DNA from 2 places in the Paraneptunicella aestuarii genome. Region 1 is predicted to be linked to the other one. Evidence: predicted binding sites of a transcription regulator. Region 1 holds the regulator's gene; the other holds the start of a gene.
What was found. Region 1 encodes LexA, which represses DNA repair genes until DNA is damaged. Its sites were predicted from a motif close to TACTGTATNNNNATACAGTA; they were not measured.
Positions count from the first base shown of each region.

Region 2: uvrD (DNA helicase II) is a predicted target of LexA. The motif match lies at 2,637-2,656, and genes of this name have one in related genera.

Region 1 covers NZ_CP074570.1:77,509-84,845, forward strand. The annotation lists gene KIH87_RS00340 (chorismate--pyruvate lyase family protein) at 1-293, shown strand, start outside; gene ubiA (4-hydroxybenzoate octaprenyltransferase) at 283-1,164, shown strand; gene plsB (glycerol-3-phosphate 1-O-acyltransferase PlsB) at 1,198-3,678, opposite strand; gene lexA (transcriptional repressor LexA) at 3,906-4,529, shown strand; gene coxB (cytochrome c oxidase subunit II) at 5,270-6,364, shown strand; gene ctaD (cytochrome c oxidase subunit I) at 6,377-7,337, shown strand, end outside.
Region 2 covers NZ_CP074570.1:273,042-280,378, reverse strand. The annotation lists gene KIH87_RS01215 (response regulator) at 1-351, opposite strand, end outside; gene uvrD (DNA helicase II) at 410-2,578, opposite strand; gene KIH87_RS01205 (DMT family transporter) at 2,697-3,590, opposite strand; gene KIH87_RS01200 (GNAT family N-acetyltransferase) at 3,577-4,035, opposite strand; gene KIH87_RS01195 (MJ1255/VC2487 family glycosyltransferase) at 4,230-5,306, opposite strand; gene KIH87_RS01190 (phosphatase PAP2 family protein) at 5,332-5,844, opposite strand; gene rraA (ribonuclease E activity regulator RraA) at 6,294-6,779, shown strand; gene KIH87_RS01180 (formimidoylglutamase) at 6,842-7,337, shown strand, end outside.

The sequences.
Region 1 (7,337 bases):
GCATGTCGGAATTAGGGGAACTGGGCAATAAACCGTTAGGGAAAATTCTGTTTAATGACGAGCGATTCCAGCGTCAACCCTTTGAATTATTGCAGTGTGTGCCTGACAGTAAATTACTGAAGGATTTGGCCATGTCATCCAGCCATAATATTTGGGGACGGCGTTCGGTTTTTCAGTATCAGGCACATCGCATTATGGTGATTGAGATGTTTCTTCCTTTCTCTCCCGCTTATCGAGAAATGGGGGCTGAGGTTGAGTCTGATATAAACCGAGAGAGTAGTTATGTCGGATAATTCCATGCCTGTTTCAAGCTCTACCTGGCAAGGGTATTGGCAGCTTATGCGTGCTGACAAACCCATTGGCACTTACTTGCTTTTATGGCCGACGCTTTGGGGCTTATGGATTGCTTCTGAAGGTTTACCCAGCTGGCATCATTTGCTTGTGTTTATTGCCGGCGTTTATCTAATGCGAGCGGCGGGCTGTGTTATTAATGATTACGCAGATCGCGGTTTTGATGGCAAGGTAAAACGTACTTCAGCTCGTCCTTTAGTTACTGGGCAAGTAACCGAAAAAGGCGCTTTGACACTGTTTGCTGCTTTGGTTCTGGTGTCGTTTTTATTAGTTCTCTCCTTGAATATTGAAACTATTTTGATGTCGGTTGTGGCGCTGATTCTGGCTGCCAGTTACCCCTTTATGAAGCGCTACACATATATGCCACAGTTTGTGCTGGGAATGGCTTTTAGCTGGGGAATTCCTATGAGTTTCACGGCTGTTTCTGGTACGGTTCCCTGGTGGGGATGGGCGCTTTATGTTGCTAACCTGCTTTGGACGGTAGCTTACGATACCATGTACGCCATGGTGGATCGTGACGATGATTTGCAGATTGGGGTGAAGTCCACAGCTATTCTGTTTGGGCAAAATGATAAGTTAATTATTGGGCTATTGCAGCTTGCTACGTTAGGCATACTGGCTATTTTGATATGGTATTTTAGCTGGGGTTGGCCAGTGGTGCTTGCTTTGCTTGTTTCGGCAATGTTGTTTGCTTATGAGCAGTGGTTAATACGCAATAGAGAGCGTGACCCATGCTTCAAGGCGTTCTTGCATAACAACTATGTGGGCATGGTGATTTTTGCAGGGATTGCTGCCCAGTATTGGGCAGCTTAAAAGCGCTTTCGTTGTTTTGCTTGTGACAATCAATTAGTCAGCATGCAGATACCTCACCTGATTCACTCGCTGTGAGAATCCGGGTGATACCAGAGTCAGAATCTCTCTTTGCAGTTTTGCACTGACATCATTCGGTTTTAACCAACCGTCGTCATCTTCGGCAATAATGCCATTATCCCTTGAAGCTGCGATGAAAGTGTTTAGCACGTTTTTGTCGTAGAACTCTGGAGCGCTAATGCCATGTAGCATGGACATACGCTCAGCAACCATTTGGCTGTTCTTTTCCAAATCGGCGCGAGTAATGCGATCGACATTTTCAATTTGGCTAAGTACCAGTGCGTATCGTTGCAAGGTTTCCTGAATAACCCTGTTCAACAGCCACAGGGTATACTTGGCATCGCCTTTATCATCGTTGTTGTGCCTTGGTTCTGGTTCGACGAGCTTACCTTCTTGTTCCGCTAACAGGCCAATCTTAAGCATGCTGTTAATCAGGCTTTCAGTGTATTCGGCAGCTTCTTCGTCACTCTTGTACATGAACAATTCACGTTTCAGGAGTGGATAAAGTAGCTTAACCAGCGAAGTCAGTTCATCACGGTCACAGCCTCGCTTGCCTATTACGATAGCCGCAATCAAGCTTGGGATGGCAAACATATGCAAGATGTTATTACGATAGTAAGTCAGAGCAATGGCCACTCGGCGATCCAGCGAGAAGATAGAACCGAATTTGTCTTCAATTACCGTAAACTTGCCCAGTTTCATGGTGCTTTCTAAAAGAGCTGAGGCATCGGTATCTGGAACGGTAGCATCAATGCTGTACGGAGCCATATGTTGCAAATCCAGTAGTGTTTGCATGCTGAACAGCAACTCTTCTTTCGCTAGCGTGTGCTTCTTGGCGCATAACAAGCATAGTGAAGCCAAAGTCATTCCGTTGATCGCTGACGCACTATTGATACGTTCCAGTATGTCCACACCGAGTTGATTCACGGTTGGGGTTAACCAGCTTGGTTTCTTACCTTGCTCGGCTTTACTTCTGTCTTCGCGCCAACTTGGGGCATTTTCATCCAGATATTGAGACAAATGGATAGGTTGCCCAAAATTCAGGTAGCCATGACCATAATTCTTCAGGTTGCGAATAGCGGAAAAGATCTGGAAAAAGGATTCTTTCTGTTTGGTGCTGCCTTTCAGTTCTTTAAGGTAACTGCCGACTTCCATAACGTGCTCATAGCCAATATAAACAGGCACTATGCTGATGGGACGGTTAATGCCTTTTAATAGCGCTTGAACCGTCATGGCTAACATACCTGTTTTAGGTGGGAGCAGTCTGCCGGTGCGGCTTCTGCCGCCTTCAGCATAGTATTTCACTGCGTAACCACGAGCGAAAAGCTGCTCCAGATATTCTCTGAACACTGCTGTATACAGTTTGTTGCCTTTAAAAGAGCGGCGAATAAAAAAAGCGCCGCCTTTTCGGAATAATCCGCCAATAGGCCAGAAGTTAAGATTAATACCTGCGGCAATGTACGGCGTCATTAGTCCTTCATTGTAGATGACATAGGTTAGTAGCAGATAATCCATGTGGCTTCGATGGCAGGGAACATAAATGATTTCATGTCCATTTTGCGCAAGTTCGCGCACTTTCTCGGCATGTTCGACATTTATGCCGTTATAAATCTTGTTCCAGACTTTGGTGAGTAAGCGGTATGCCAAACGAATGGCCGTGGAATTACGGTCAGCGGCAATCTCTTCAATGTATTTTTGCGCTTGTTCCTTGGCTTTTTCCAAAGAGATATTTTTGCTTTTGGCTTCGTCGTTGATGGCATTTTTAACCGCATCTGCGCCCAATACACCGTTGAACAGCTGGGCTCTCTGCAACATGCTGGGGCCAGTGATAGACTGCTGACGACGGAAAAAGTGGGTGCGTGCCAAGCGGATAAGTTTGTGTGCCAGTTGTTCGTCGGTATCTGATTCTTTCAGATTGGTCATTTCACGAGAAGAAACTGCGCGGCTAAAGCCGACAATATTGTCACGTCCGAGGAACAGGATAATAAAGAATTTACGGAACCAGCCTGGGGAACTGCGATCGGTGAGAAGATCTGTCCAGCTTTTGCTGGCTTTGCCGGGTTCGCGACCCCAAAAAATGGAAACCGGGACAATTTGAATGTCTAAATCTTTGTCTTCACGGTGCAGTTTAAACATTTCTGTGCTGCTACGAGCAATGTCTGTCACTTTGCGTTTATTACTGAAGAGTGAACGAGGTCGCTCGACAAAAAGTGTTGCAGGGTGTTCTTGCCCGGCTATCTCGATTTTTTTGAAAGGATTGGGTAAGCCCAATCTTTCGGTCGTCATTTCCAGCGCTATCAGATCCGTCGCTGAGTGCGTTTTTAACAGGTAAATAATCGGCTTATCTTTAGATATCCCCAGCTCGCCTTCTATATCATTCGGCGTGTAGCTTGATGTGAGCAGCCAACGTGTCGGGTACTTGATTATTTTTAACAGTATGTTTCGGAAATCCAACATTCAAGAGAACCTGTGTTATGAAGTGGCGGGATAATAGCATGATGATTGCGTTTTTTCCCTAATTTGCCTCAATTTGGGGCATGCCTTGATTTGTAACAATGCTTAATCGCTTTAACAATAAAACGACTTCTTACGTTGCATATCTGAAGAAAGGGAAATTTTAGGTTTGTAATATTTTTTTTGCTGTATATACTACCAGTAAAACTGTATGGAATAACAGGCTGTTTATGCGTCCACTAACTCCACGTCAAGAGCAAGTATTAGAACTGATTAAGCACACCATTTCAGACACTGGAATGCCGCCCACTCGTGCCGAAATAGCACGACAGTTAGGCTTTCGTTCCGCCAATGCGGCAGAAGAGCATTTGAAAGCGTTGGCAAGAAAAGGGGTAATCGAAGTATTACCAGGTACGTCTCGAGGCATTAAATTAAATGTGCCATTGGACGAACCGGCTGAGGAGGAAGGCTTGCCATTGATTGGACGAGTTGCTGCTGGTGAACCCATTCTGGCGCAAGAGCATATTGAATCTCACTATCAGGTTGATCCTAATTTCTTCCATCCCCATGCCGATTATTTATTGCGCGTTTATGGCGAGAGTATGAAGGATATCGGCATTATGGATGGTGATTTGCTTGCGGTGCATCGAACCAAAGATGTGCGTAATGGTCAGGTTGTTGTGGCGAGAGTTGAAGATGATGTGACCGTTAAGCGTATTGAGCGTAACGGTAGTCAGGTTATCTTGCATGCCGAGAATGCGGATTTCAGCCCTATTAAGGTGGATTTAACTTCTCAACCTTTCGAAATTGAAGGCTTGGCTGTGGGTGTAGTTCGCAACAATTCTATGATGTAACGCTTTTTTTACATTTTTTGTTCTGGGCTTATTGTTATTTTTAGAGCGGTAAGCCCAGGTTGAAAAAACCACCATTATCCTTGCCATTTTCTTTTGCTTTTACGCCTATCGCACTCATCATTTTTTCATTGCTAATTAGCGTTGAATCTTTTTTGTTTTTTATATCCCTCTAAAATAAAGGGTTTTGAAGCCGTCGATTTTTAGCATAAGGCGATTTTCTTCTTTGCACCATTTATTGCCGCTCTCCTTCTTATTTGCCTAAAAGTTGCTCCAAATGGATCTTTTTTGTAATTTTAATCACTTTAAATGCGCAATATATTAACTTGAGACTTGATCTGAGCGCCAAAAATACTCACCATTGGCGTCCTTGCAGCTTTAGGCATCGTTTTGCATGCTTTTTAGTCACTTTTTGAGGTTCACCTCGCTGTTAAGAGTCACTAAATAAAAGCGCAGGAGACGTTTAGTAACCGTGGTGTTACTGCAAGTGTTGTAATAAAAAATTCATGTTGGGGAATTTTTGCATCGGAATTGTTTATTTCTTGCCATTTATTAACACCTTGATTACATTACGAAACAATTTGTTTAACAAATTAGAATAAATTTGACCTGAGAAGGCTTCGACGGTCAGCGCAACTGCTTTTTAATTAAGACTGCTTTTTAATAGATGGAGGAAAGCTCTGGTGCATAAAATAATAACCACCTTGCTAGCTGCAGTAACCAGCTTGCTTATCTTTCCGGTTATGGCTGCGGGTGATTCACACCCTGATGCTTACCAGTTAAACCTAAGAGAGGGTGTGACAGACATCAGTGCACAGGTCTATGACTTACATATGACCATTTTAATTATATGTGCGCTTATCGGTGTTGCCGTATTCGGCGTCATGCTTTATTCCACAATTTTTCATCGTAAGTCTCTAGGTGTAAAGCCTGCGACTTTTCATGAAAGTGTAAAAGTGGAAATTGCATGGACTGTGGCTCCTTTTGTGATTTTGATTTTCATGGCGATTCCCGCTGCGAAAACCCTAATCGCTATGGAAGACACTTCAGCTCCTGATGTGTCGATTCTGGTAACCGGTTCTCAGTGGAAGTGGCATTATAAATATATGGATAACGACGTAGAGTATTACTCTGTGTTGGCCACACAACGTGAACAAATTCATAATAAATTCGATAAAGGCGAGAACTACCTGTTAGAGGTTGATCGTCCTTTGGTTATTCCTACAGGTAAGAAAGTTCGTTTCTTGATGACCTCTGACGATGTTATCCATTCATGGTGGGTTCCTGACTTCGCGGTTAAGAAAGATGCTAACCCTGGCTTTATTAATGAAGCGTGGACCAAGGTAAACCAACCAGGTATTTATCGTGGTCAATGTGCTGAGTTGTGCGGTAAAGATCATGGTTTCATGCCTGTCGTTGTTGTTGCTAAAGAGCCTGCTGAATATGAAGCATGGATTTCTGAGCAAGAAGCAATTCAGAAGAAAGCTAAAGAAGAAGAACAAAAACTACTTGCCATGAATATGAGCATGGATGAGTTGATGTCGGTTGGTGAACGGGTTTATCAATCAGCATGCGCAGCTTGTCATATGCCTAATGGTGAAGGTTTGCCTGGGGTGTTCCCTGCTCTTAAAGGTAGCCAAATTGCATTGCATGATATGCCAAAACATATCGACGTTGTTGTAAACGGCGTTTCGGGTACTGCGATGCCTTCTTTTGCGAAACAATTGTCGTTGAAAGAATTGGCTGCAGTTATCACTTATGAACGTAATGCTTGGGGTAACAGCACTGGTGATACCGTTCAAGCGAAAGACGTTAACGCTGTCATTAATGGCAATTAAGAGAGGTTGGCAATGAGTACTGTAGTTGAAGATTTACATCACGATGATCACCATCATCATGCGCCAACGGGTATTAAGCGTTGGCTCTATACTACGAACCATAAAGACATCGGTACTATGTACCTATGGTTCGCATTCATCATGTTTTTGGTTGGCGGCGCAATGGCAATGGTTATTCGTGCCGAGCTATTCCAACCGGGTTTGCAAATTGTAGAACCAAACTTCTTTAACCAGATGACCACCGTTCATGGTCTGATCATGGTTTTTGGTGCGGTAATGCCGGCTTTCACCGGGCTTGCTAACTGGATGGTGCCACTAATGATTGGCGCGCCAGATATGGCTTTGCCTCGAATGAACAACTGGAGCTTCTGGATCTTGCCATTCGCATTTTCAGTTTTGATTGCTTCTTTGTTCCTTGAAGGTGGTGGTCCTAACTTCGGTTGGACTTTCTATGCACCTTTGTCCACAACGTATAGTAATGATTCAACAGCGCTGTTTGTGTTCTCGGTTCATATTATGGGTGCGAGTTCTATCATGGGTGCTATCAACGTTATCGTTACTATTTTCAACATGCGTGCCCCTGGCATGACATTGATGAAAATGCCACTGTTTGTCTGGACATGGTTGATCACTGCATTCTTGTTGATTGCGGTAATGCCAGTATTAGCCGGCGCAGTGACCATGGTATTGACTGATAAATACTTCGGAACCAGCTTCTTTGACGCTGCTGGTGGTGGTGACCCGGTTATGTTCCAGCATATTTTCTGGTTCTTCGGTCATCCAGAGGTGTACATCATGATCTTGCCAGCTTTTGGTGTTATTTCTCAAATCGTTCCTACGTTCTCTCGTAAGAAGCTGTTTGGTTATGCATCAATGGTTTACGCAACGGCCTCAATTGCATTGTTGTCATTCATCGTTTGGGCTCACCACATGTTTACCACTGGTATGCCATTGTTCGGTGAAATGTTCTTCA
Region 2 (7,337 bases), 200 kb from region 1:
CACCAGATATTCATAAACCTGAGCGTTTTCTTTGGGAATATAATCAACAACATCCTTTGCCAAAACATTAGTGCGCGTGACTTCATCCAGTCTGCCAGTAATAACAATGGTGGGAACATTATACTCAATAGAGAAATCGATAGCTTCACCTTCAGGTGCATCAGGCAAGCAGTAATCAACGACTGCACACAAATACTCATCAGACCCCGAGCGAGATAATACCTCTCTGGCTTCCCTTAAGCTCGCAGCACCAATAGGCTCAAGATCTGCGCCTTTAAGCAGATGCTTGATGACCTTCATACTGGTAATGGAATCTTCAATCACCAGAACTTTGCGCTTTGATTCGTGCATAGTGTTTGTTTCGAGGAAAAATAGACCCGATTATGACGCAGAAACTACGTCTTTTTAATTAGACTTTAGTCAAAGTGGTATAGCCTAAAAACAGCCACTTTGTCCCATGATTTTCAAAATTCACCTGAACTCGTGCGTTTTCACCACTGCCTTCATAGTTCAATACCACGCCTTCATCAAATTTAGGATGCCTGACACGCTCACCCAAACTAAAACCTGTCGATTCAAACGCTTCATGGGATGCCATGTTACTGTAACTTTTCTGTACAGGTCTGGAAACCGTTGAGCGCAGGCGCACTTCTTCTAAACATTTTGCCGGCATTTCACGAATAAAACGTGAAGGTGTGTGATATTTATCTTGCCCATACAAGCGACGGTTCTCGGCATAAGTAATAAACAACCTTTGCATCGCACGTGTCATTCCAACGTAGCACAAACGACGCTCTTCTTCCAATCGCCCAATATCCTCGGCACTTTGCATACTGGGGAACATACCTTCTTCCACGCCAGTCAAAAATACCTGTGGAAACTCCAATCCTTTAGCAGAGTGGATCGTCATTAATTGCACTGCCGACTCATGAGTATCAGCCTGAGTTTCTCCCGCATCTAACGAAGCCTGAGCCAGGAAAGCCGCCAATGGCGTCATATTTTCATCTTCCTCGGCCTGAACAAACTGCTCACAAGCGGTGACAAGTTCTTGCAAGTTCTCAACCCGGGTTTCGCCTTTTTCGCCCTTCTCAGACTGATACATGGCTAAAATTCCCGATTTCTGCATAATAACTTTCGCTTGTTCCTGCAAGCTTGCACCACCAACGGCTTGCTCTAAAGACAGGATCAAATCCACAAAGCTTTGTAATGCATTGGTCGCTCTTCCCGTTAAGCGTTTTTCTTGCAGCATTAACATACTGGCTTGCCATAGCGACTTCTGCGTTGCCCGCGCGGCTTCACGTATTTGCGCTACAGTCTTATCACCTAAACCTCTGGCTGGCACATTAATAATGCGCTCAAAAGCTGCGTCATCCAAAGGATTATTAACCATACGCATGTAGCCTAGTGCGTCTTTGATTTCCTGACGCTCAAAAAAGCGCACGCCGCCATAAATACGGTAAGGCAACCCTGCATGTAACAAAGCCTCTTCTAATACCCGTGATTGAGCATTATTACGATACAAAATGGCGTTCTCATCCGGCGAGCCACCTTTGTCAATCCAGGACTCGATTTGCCCTACAACGAAACGCGCTTCATCGACTTCGTTAAAACCGGCGTACAAACGGATCAACTCACCATCACCAGACTCAGTCCACAGATTCTTGCCAAGTCTGCCTGAGTTGTTATCGATCACCGCATTCGCGGCATTCAGGATATTGCCGGTAGAGCGATAATTCTGCTCTAATCGAACCGTTTGAGCCTTGGGAAAATCACGCAAAAAATGATGTATGTTTTCGACGTTTGCGCCACGCCAACCGTAAATGGATTGATCATCGTCGCCGACAATCATCATATTGTTGCTGTCGCAGCATAACAAACGTAACCAGGCGTATTGAATGTTGTTAGTGTCTTGAAATTCGTCGACCAGAATCGTTCTAAAACGCTGTTGGTAATGCGCCAAAATATGCGGATTATTTAACCAAAGCTCATAAGCACGCAGCAATAATTCAGCAAAATCCACTAACCCCGACAAATCACAAGCGTCCTGATATGCCTGATAAATATCGCGCATACGTTTACGTTCGGGATTATCCCCCACATCAACATGCTTGGGGCGTAATCCTTCGTCTTTATTAGCATTAATAAACCATTGAATTTGCTTGGGTTGCCAAAGCTTTTCATCCAGATTCAAAGACTTAAGCACGCGTCGAATTAAGCGATATTGATCGTCAGAGTCCAGTATCTGGAAATGCTCAGGTAAGCCCGCATCCTGATAATGACTGCGTAAAAGACGATGCGCTAAACCGTGGAAGGTGCCCATCCACATATGCTGTAAAGGAATGCCCAACAAATGCTCAACACGCCCGCGCATTTCACGGGCAGCTTTGTTGGTAAACGTAACAGCCAGAATGTTACGGGGAGAAATGGCTTCAACCTGAACCAGCCATGCAATACGATGTACTAGCACCCGGGTTTTACCGCTTCCAGCTCCCGCCAAAATGAGCAGGTCGGAAGCAGGGGCGGTCACAGCGTCACGCTGCTTGTCGTTCAGGTTATCCAGTAAGTGGGATACATCCATGGGCAATATGTCTTTTATCTGGTTTTTATCTGAAAATTGCCCGGATTATACCTTTAAATACTGGTTATTTATACACTCTATTAACGGGAAACGTTTCCTCACCCTTCAAGTGATTTCGTCAACCTTCCTGCTCCAGCTTTAAAATAGAAAGTTTGTGCTCTTTACGTGACTGCCACAAAATCGGTAACACTATCAAACTAATCCCCAGTAACGTGCGCCAACCAATAATTTCATGGAATATCAACCAACCCATTAGCGCGGCAAAGACTAAACCTGAATATTCTGCGATAGTCACGGCTCCTGCGTCGGCATGGCGATAAGCAAAAACACAACAAATCTGATAAATTCCTATGCCCAAGGCACTTCCTACGCCCAGATACAGCAAGTCCATCGACATGTCTCGCCAATCAAATAATGCACCAATGCCTAAAAAGGGCATTGAGAACAGCGTACTCCAGAAAAGAACGGTGATCGACGATGAGTGAGTAGGAACTAATCTCGCTGATAAGTTATAGACAGCAATGCACAATGCAGCGATAAGCCCGGCAATGGCTCCCCAGCCAAAATCATCGGGTTTCAGCGCAACAATCACCCCTAAAAAGCACAAGAAAACGTTAATCACCCTATGCCGATAGATAGGCTCTCTCATCCACAGGGTCGCTAAAATTAGCGTAAACACTGGCGCTGCATAAAAAACCACATGAGCGGTCGCCAAAGGCAAACTGGTTAAGGCAACAACCACACAAGCGCTACCAACCACCGTTAGCAAACCTCGAAACAAATAAATCTTTGGTGTTTCCAAACGCCGGCGAGAAAACGGCTGACGCAAAAAGATAGGCAGCAAAAAGACAATAATGATTATTTGCCGGATAAATACGTATTGATAAATGCCCGCGGTGTCTGAAAACCACTTTACGATAGCATCAGCACCGACACCAAACAGGTTCCCCAACAACAACCAGACAATTGCCAGTAATGCACCAGAAATTCCAACTTTTTCAACCTTGTCCATCTCTCACCATATGAATATGAGGAATACCATCCTCAATATACTCCTCTCCTATCGCCTTAAAGCCGTGCGCCCCATAAAATTCCTGCAAGTGAGACTGTGCGCCAATCTTAATGTTGTAGTCAGGCCAAAGTTGCTTACAGATTTGAATGGAATTGCTAACCACGTCATGCCCCAATCCCTGCCCTCGATGCTTATCTGAGGTGAGAATTCGCCCGATACTGCTATAACCCGAATAAGACGCTCCTGGCGCCAATATACGGGAATATCCAGCTAACTCATTACCATCCATCAACATAAAATGGCGTGTTTCCGGTAGCGTATCCAAATCATCCATATCCTGGTAGTAACAGGTTTGTTCAACCACAAACACCGCGCTTCGGAGCTGCAATACCTTATACAACTGCTTAGGTGCAAAATCGTTAAATTGATAAATTTCCTGTTCCATAACCAACTACCATTTTGAGGATGAATAAACCCAATCTTCCCAACATGAAACGCAGGGAAAGAAACCATAAATATAGAGTAAAAAAGCGGGATCAGGAGCTTATCAGTACGAAGACTGAAATGGTAGATAACAAGAACTGAAAATGAGTTCAACCGCTCTTAAATAGAGACGCATAACCGTATGCAAGGATTTCGTTAGACCGGTGCTGATGTAAGCTTCACTAATTTACGGCGAACTTTCTCCGGAAACTTCACCTGTTTCCACAACTGCTCGCATACCGACTGAGTATCATTCCATTGCCGCGACAATATCCAATCCACCAATACTTTGGGGTCTTTAGGAAACTCAACAGGCTCGCCTTCTGGCTTGGATATCCATTTTTCAACAGCATCAACATCCAGAAAATCCATCGTGCTGCACAACTCTAATGTTTCCAGGGTAAGCGCGTTAGACAACTGCTCAAATTGCCCATGCAAAGGCTTGATTAGCAGCTTCTTTCCAAGTTGTAAGCACTCACTAGATAACTCAAAGCCACCATTAGCGATAACACCAGCACAGTGTTGTAGAGATTCATGGAATCGATCCTTGCCAGGACGACGCCATTTCAAGTTGCCCTCATCGGTTTCCACTTCCACATCAGGGTGATACACCTCGAAAGTTTGCTCACTTAAGCTTTCCAGTAACTCACGAATGCAATCTAAATGCTCAAAGGGTAAATAGACTAGAAAGTGCTGCCCAGCTTCGCTGTTTTGAAACTCATCTTCAATAAACGGCGGCATGATATTGTGACCAAAGTGATACCAGTGAACACCTAATTGAATCTGGGTTGGAGCAAAATATTGAGTGATAAGACGATCTAAAAACTTCTGCCCTCTTTTCGGCACTTTATGCATAAATGCAGCTTGGTGGCTGATAGAAATGGAAGGCACATTCTGACGACGCGAAGCCCAGGCAGAAATAGGTTCAAAATCATTTATCACTAAATCGTAACCAGCCAAATCCAACGCCTTCACATCACGAATAAACTCACCAGGACGATTAGACTTTACCGTCAACCATTTACTGATCGACCCGTTAGAATGAACAAAGGTTAAACCGCGTCGAGTTTGGTAATCACCAAAGATTTCCATGTCGAAATACTTGTCTGCATCACGACCGGAAAACAGGTAATCCACCTGAATCTCAGGATTGTTAGCAAATGCTCTCGCCATCACTCGAGCGCGAGTAATGTGCCCATTTCCAGTGCCTTGAACGCCGTAAAGAATCTTCATCATTTTTTCGCCTATATAAAAACGCCTACACCAGAATTTGAATACTCAGTTCAGAAATGAAGAAGCCTAAAAAGGCACCTGCCAGAATATCGGTTGGGTAATGCACACCCAATAACACTCTGGATAAGCCCACTGTCGAAGCCCATAAATAAACAAGAGGGGCAGCAAAGGGATAGAAATGCGCAAGTAACGAGGCCATTAAAAATGCTGCCGTTGTATGCCCCGAAGGCAAACTGAACTTATCGGACGGCTCTACGTAGGCGTTGAAATTCTTGAAGATGTCGCAAGGACGTTGGCGCTTAAACAACTTTTTCAAGATAACGAAAACCGGCAATTCCATGGAATAAGCCAGTAAACCAGTGTAAAGAAAAAGTGTGCCTTTACCGGGCTCAAACGCCCATAGTAATAGCGCGAGCACCAAATAAAGATATCCGTCGCCAGTTTTGGAAATCAGCCTGACCCAAGTACCGCTGCGGTCTGTCATCTTGCCAAACAACCAATAGAATAGTTGAGTGTCATATCGGGTTATCAGGTTCATTTTGTACGCACCCTTTTCTAACATACATGCATACTAAAATACCCTTATGAACTGCCTGTTACAGAAACACGACAATGGAATGACAATTAGATTGCATAAAAGTTACATGCTTGAGTGACACGCAAGGCGTGTTTATTTCTCGGAACAAGGCTGGTAAATTCCGCAAGCAATCAGTGAAAGCAGTGGCAAAAATGATCTGCCTCAAAAACCCCGATATCTTTCATAGTGTTATCGCTAGAGATGTTTAATAGAATAGGAAGATAATATTGAGACTGGTTTTCATAAAGCGAGCACAAATAAAAGAGCACAGCTCAAAAACGCCGCTGATTGCGAGTAACAATTTAAGGTTTATACTAGAGTGTGTTGGCCTGACCTGGGCTTGAAAACATATAGCCATGCCATCAGGAACAACGCTCTCTATTCGTGTAGTCTGTCAACTGGGAACTCCTATGCAATACAACACCTCGGAATTATGTGATTTATTTGCCGACAATATTGACGTTGTCGAGCCAATTTTTACCAGCTTCGGCGGCCGTGAGTCCTATGGCGGCGTAGTCACAACGGTGAAATGTTTTGAAGACAAAGGTCTGATCGACATTATTGTGCAGCAACCCGGGGAAGGAAAAGTATTGTTAATAGACGGTGGCGGCTCTACTCGTCGCGCCCTGCTAGACAGCAAAAATGTGCAAACCGCAGCAGATAACAATTGGGAAGGCATTATCTGCTATGGCTGCATTAGAGAAGTCGAGCGCTTGGAAGATATTGATATTGGTATTCATGCCATTAATGCCATTCCAGTTGGTGCCGACGTAGAAGAAGTGGGTTCGGTTGATTGTGCTGTTAACTTTGGTGGCGTTACCTTTCTACCAGAAGATCATGTCTATGCAGATAGCACGGGCATTGTATTATCTCCCGATCCTCTCGATATTGAATAACACGGAAGCCAGCTACACTGGTGGCTGGCTCAGAAACATCCGAACCTTGCAGGATACGACAAGTGAGCGACCTCATGCTTCCAATTAACCTGATCAGAGAACAAGATATCGCACCACTGATCAACACACGTCCCGGAGAATCAAAAATAGGTGAAGTCATTGGGCTTGCCTCACAATTCGGCGACACTTTTCCTTTTGCAACAGCCCTTGATGCAGACAATATCAACACCCGCTTTCAGTTTGCGCTGATCGGTGTTCCTGAAGATATAGGCCCCCGAGGCAATCACGGTCAACCCGGTGCAAGAGGCGCATGGAAAGCGTTCCTGTCTTACTTTCTGAATTTGCAAGCCAACGAATACCTTCCCGGCAACAACATTCTCTTGTTGGGCAACGTAGAGTGTGATGATTTACATGAACTGGTGCAGTCGCAAGACAACACCATCGAAGCCTTACGTCACGCTTGCGCGGAATTAGATAAACGAGTAGTGAGTGTTTTGCAGGAAGTCTTTCAAGCAGGGCTCATTCCTATCGTGATCGGTGGAGGCCACAATAATGCCT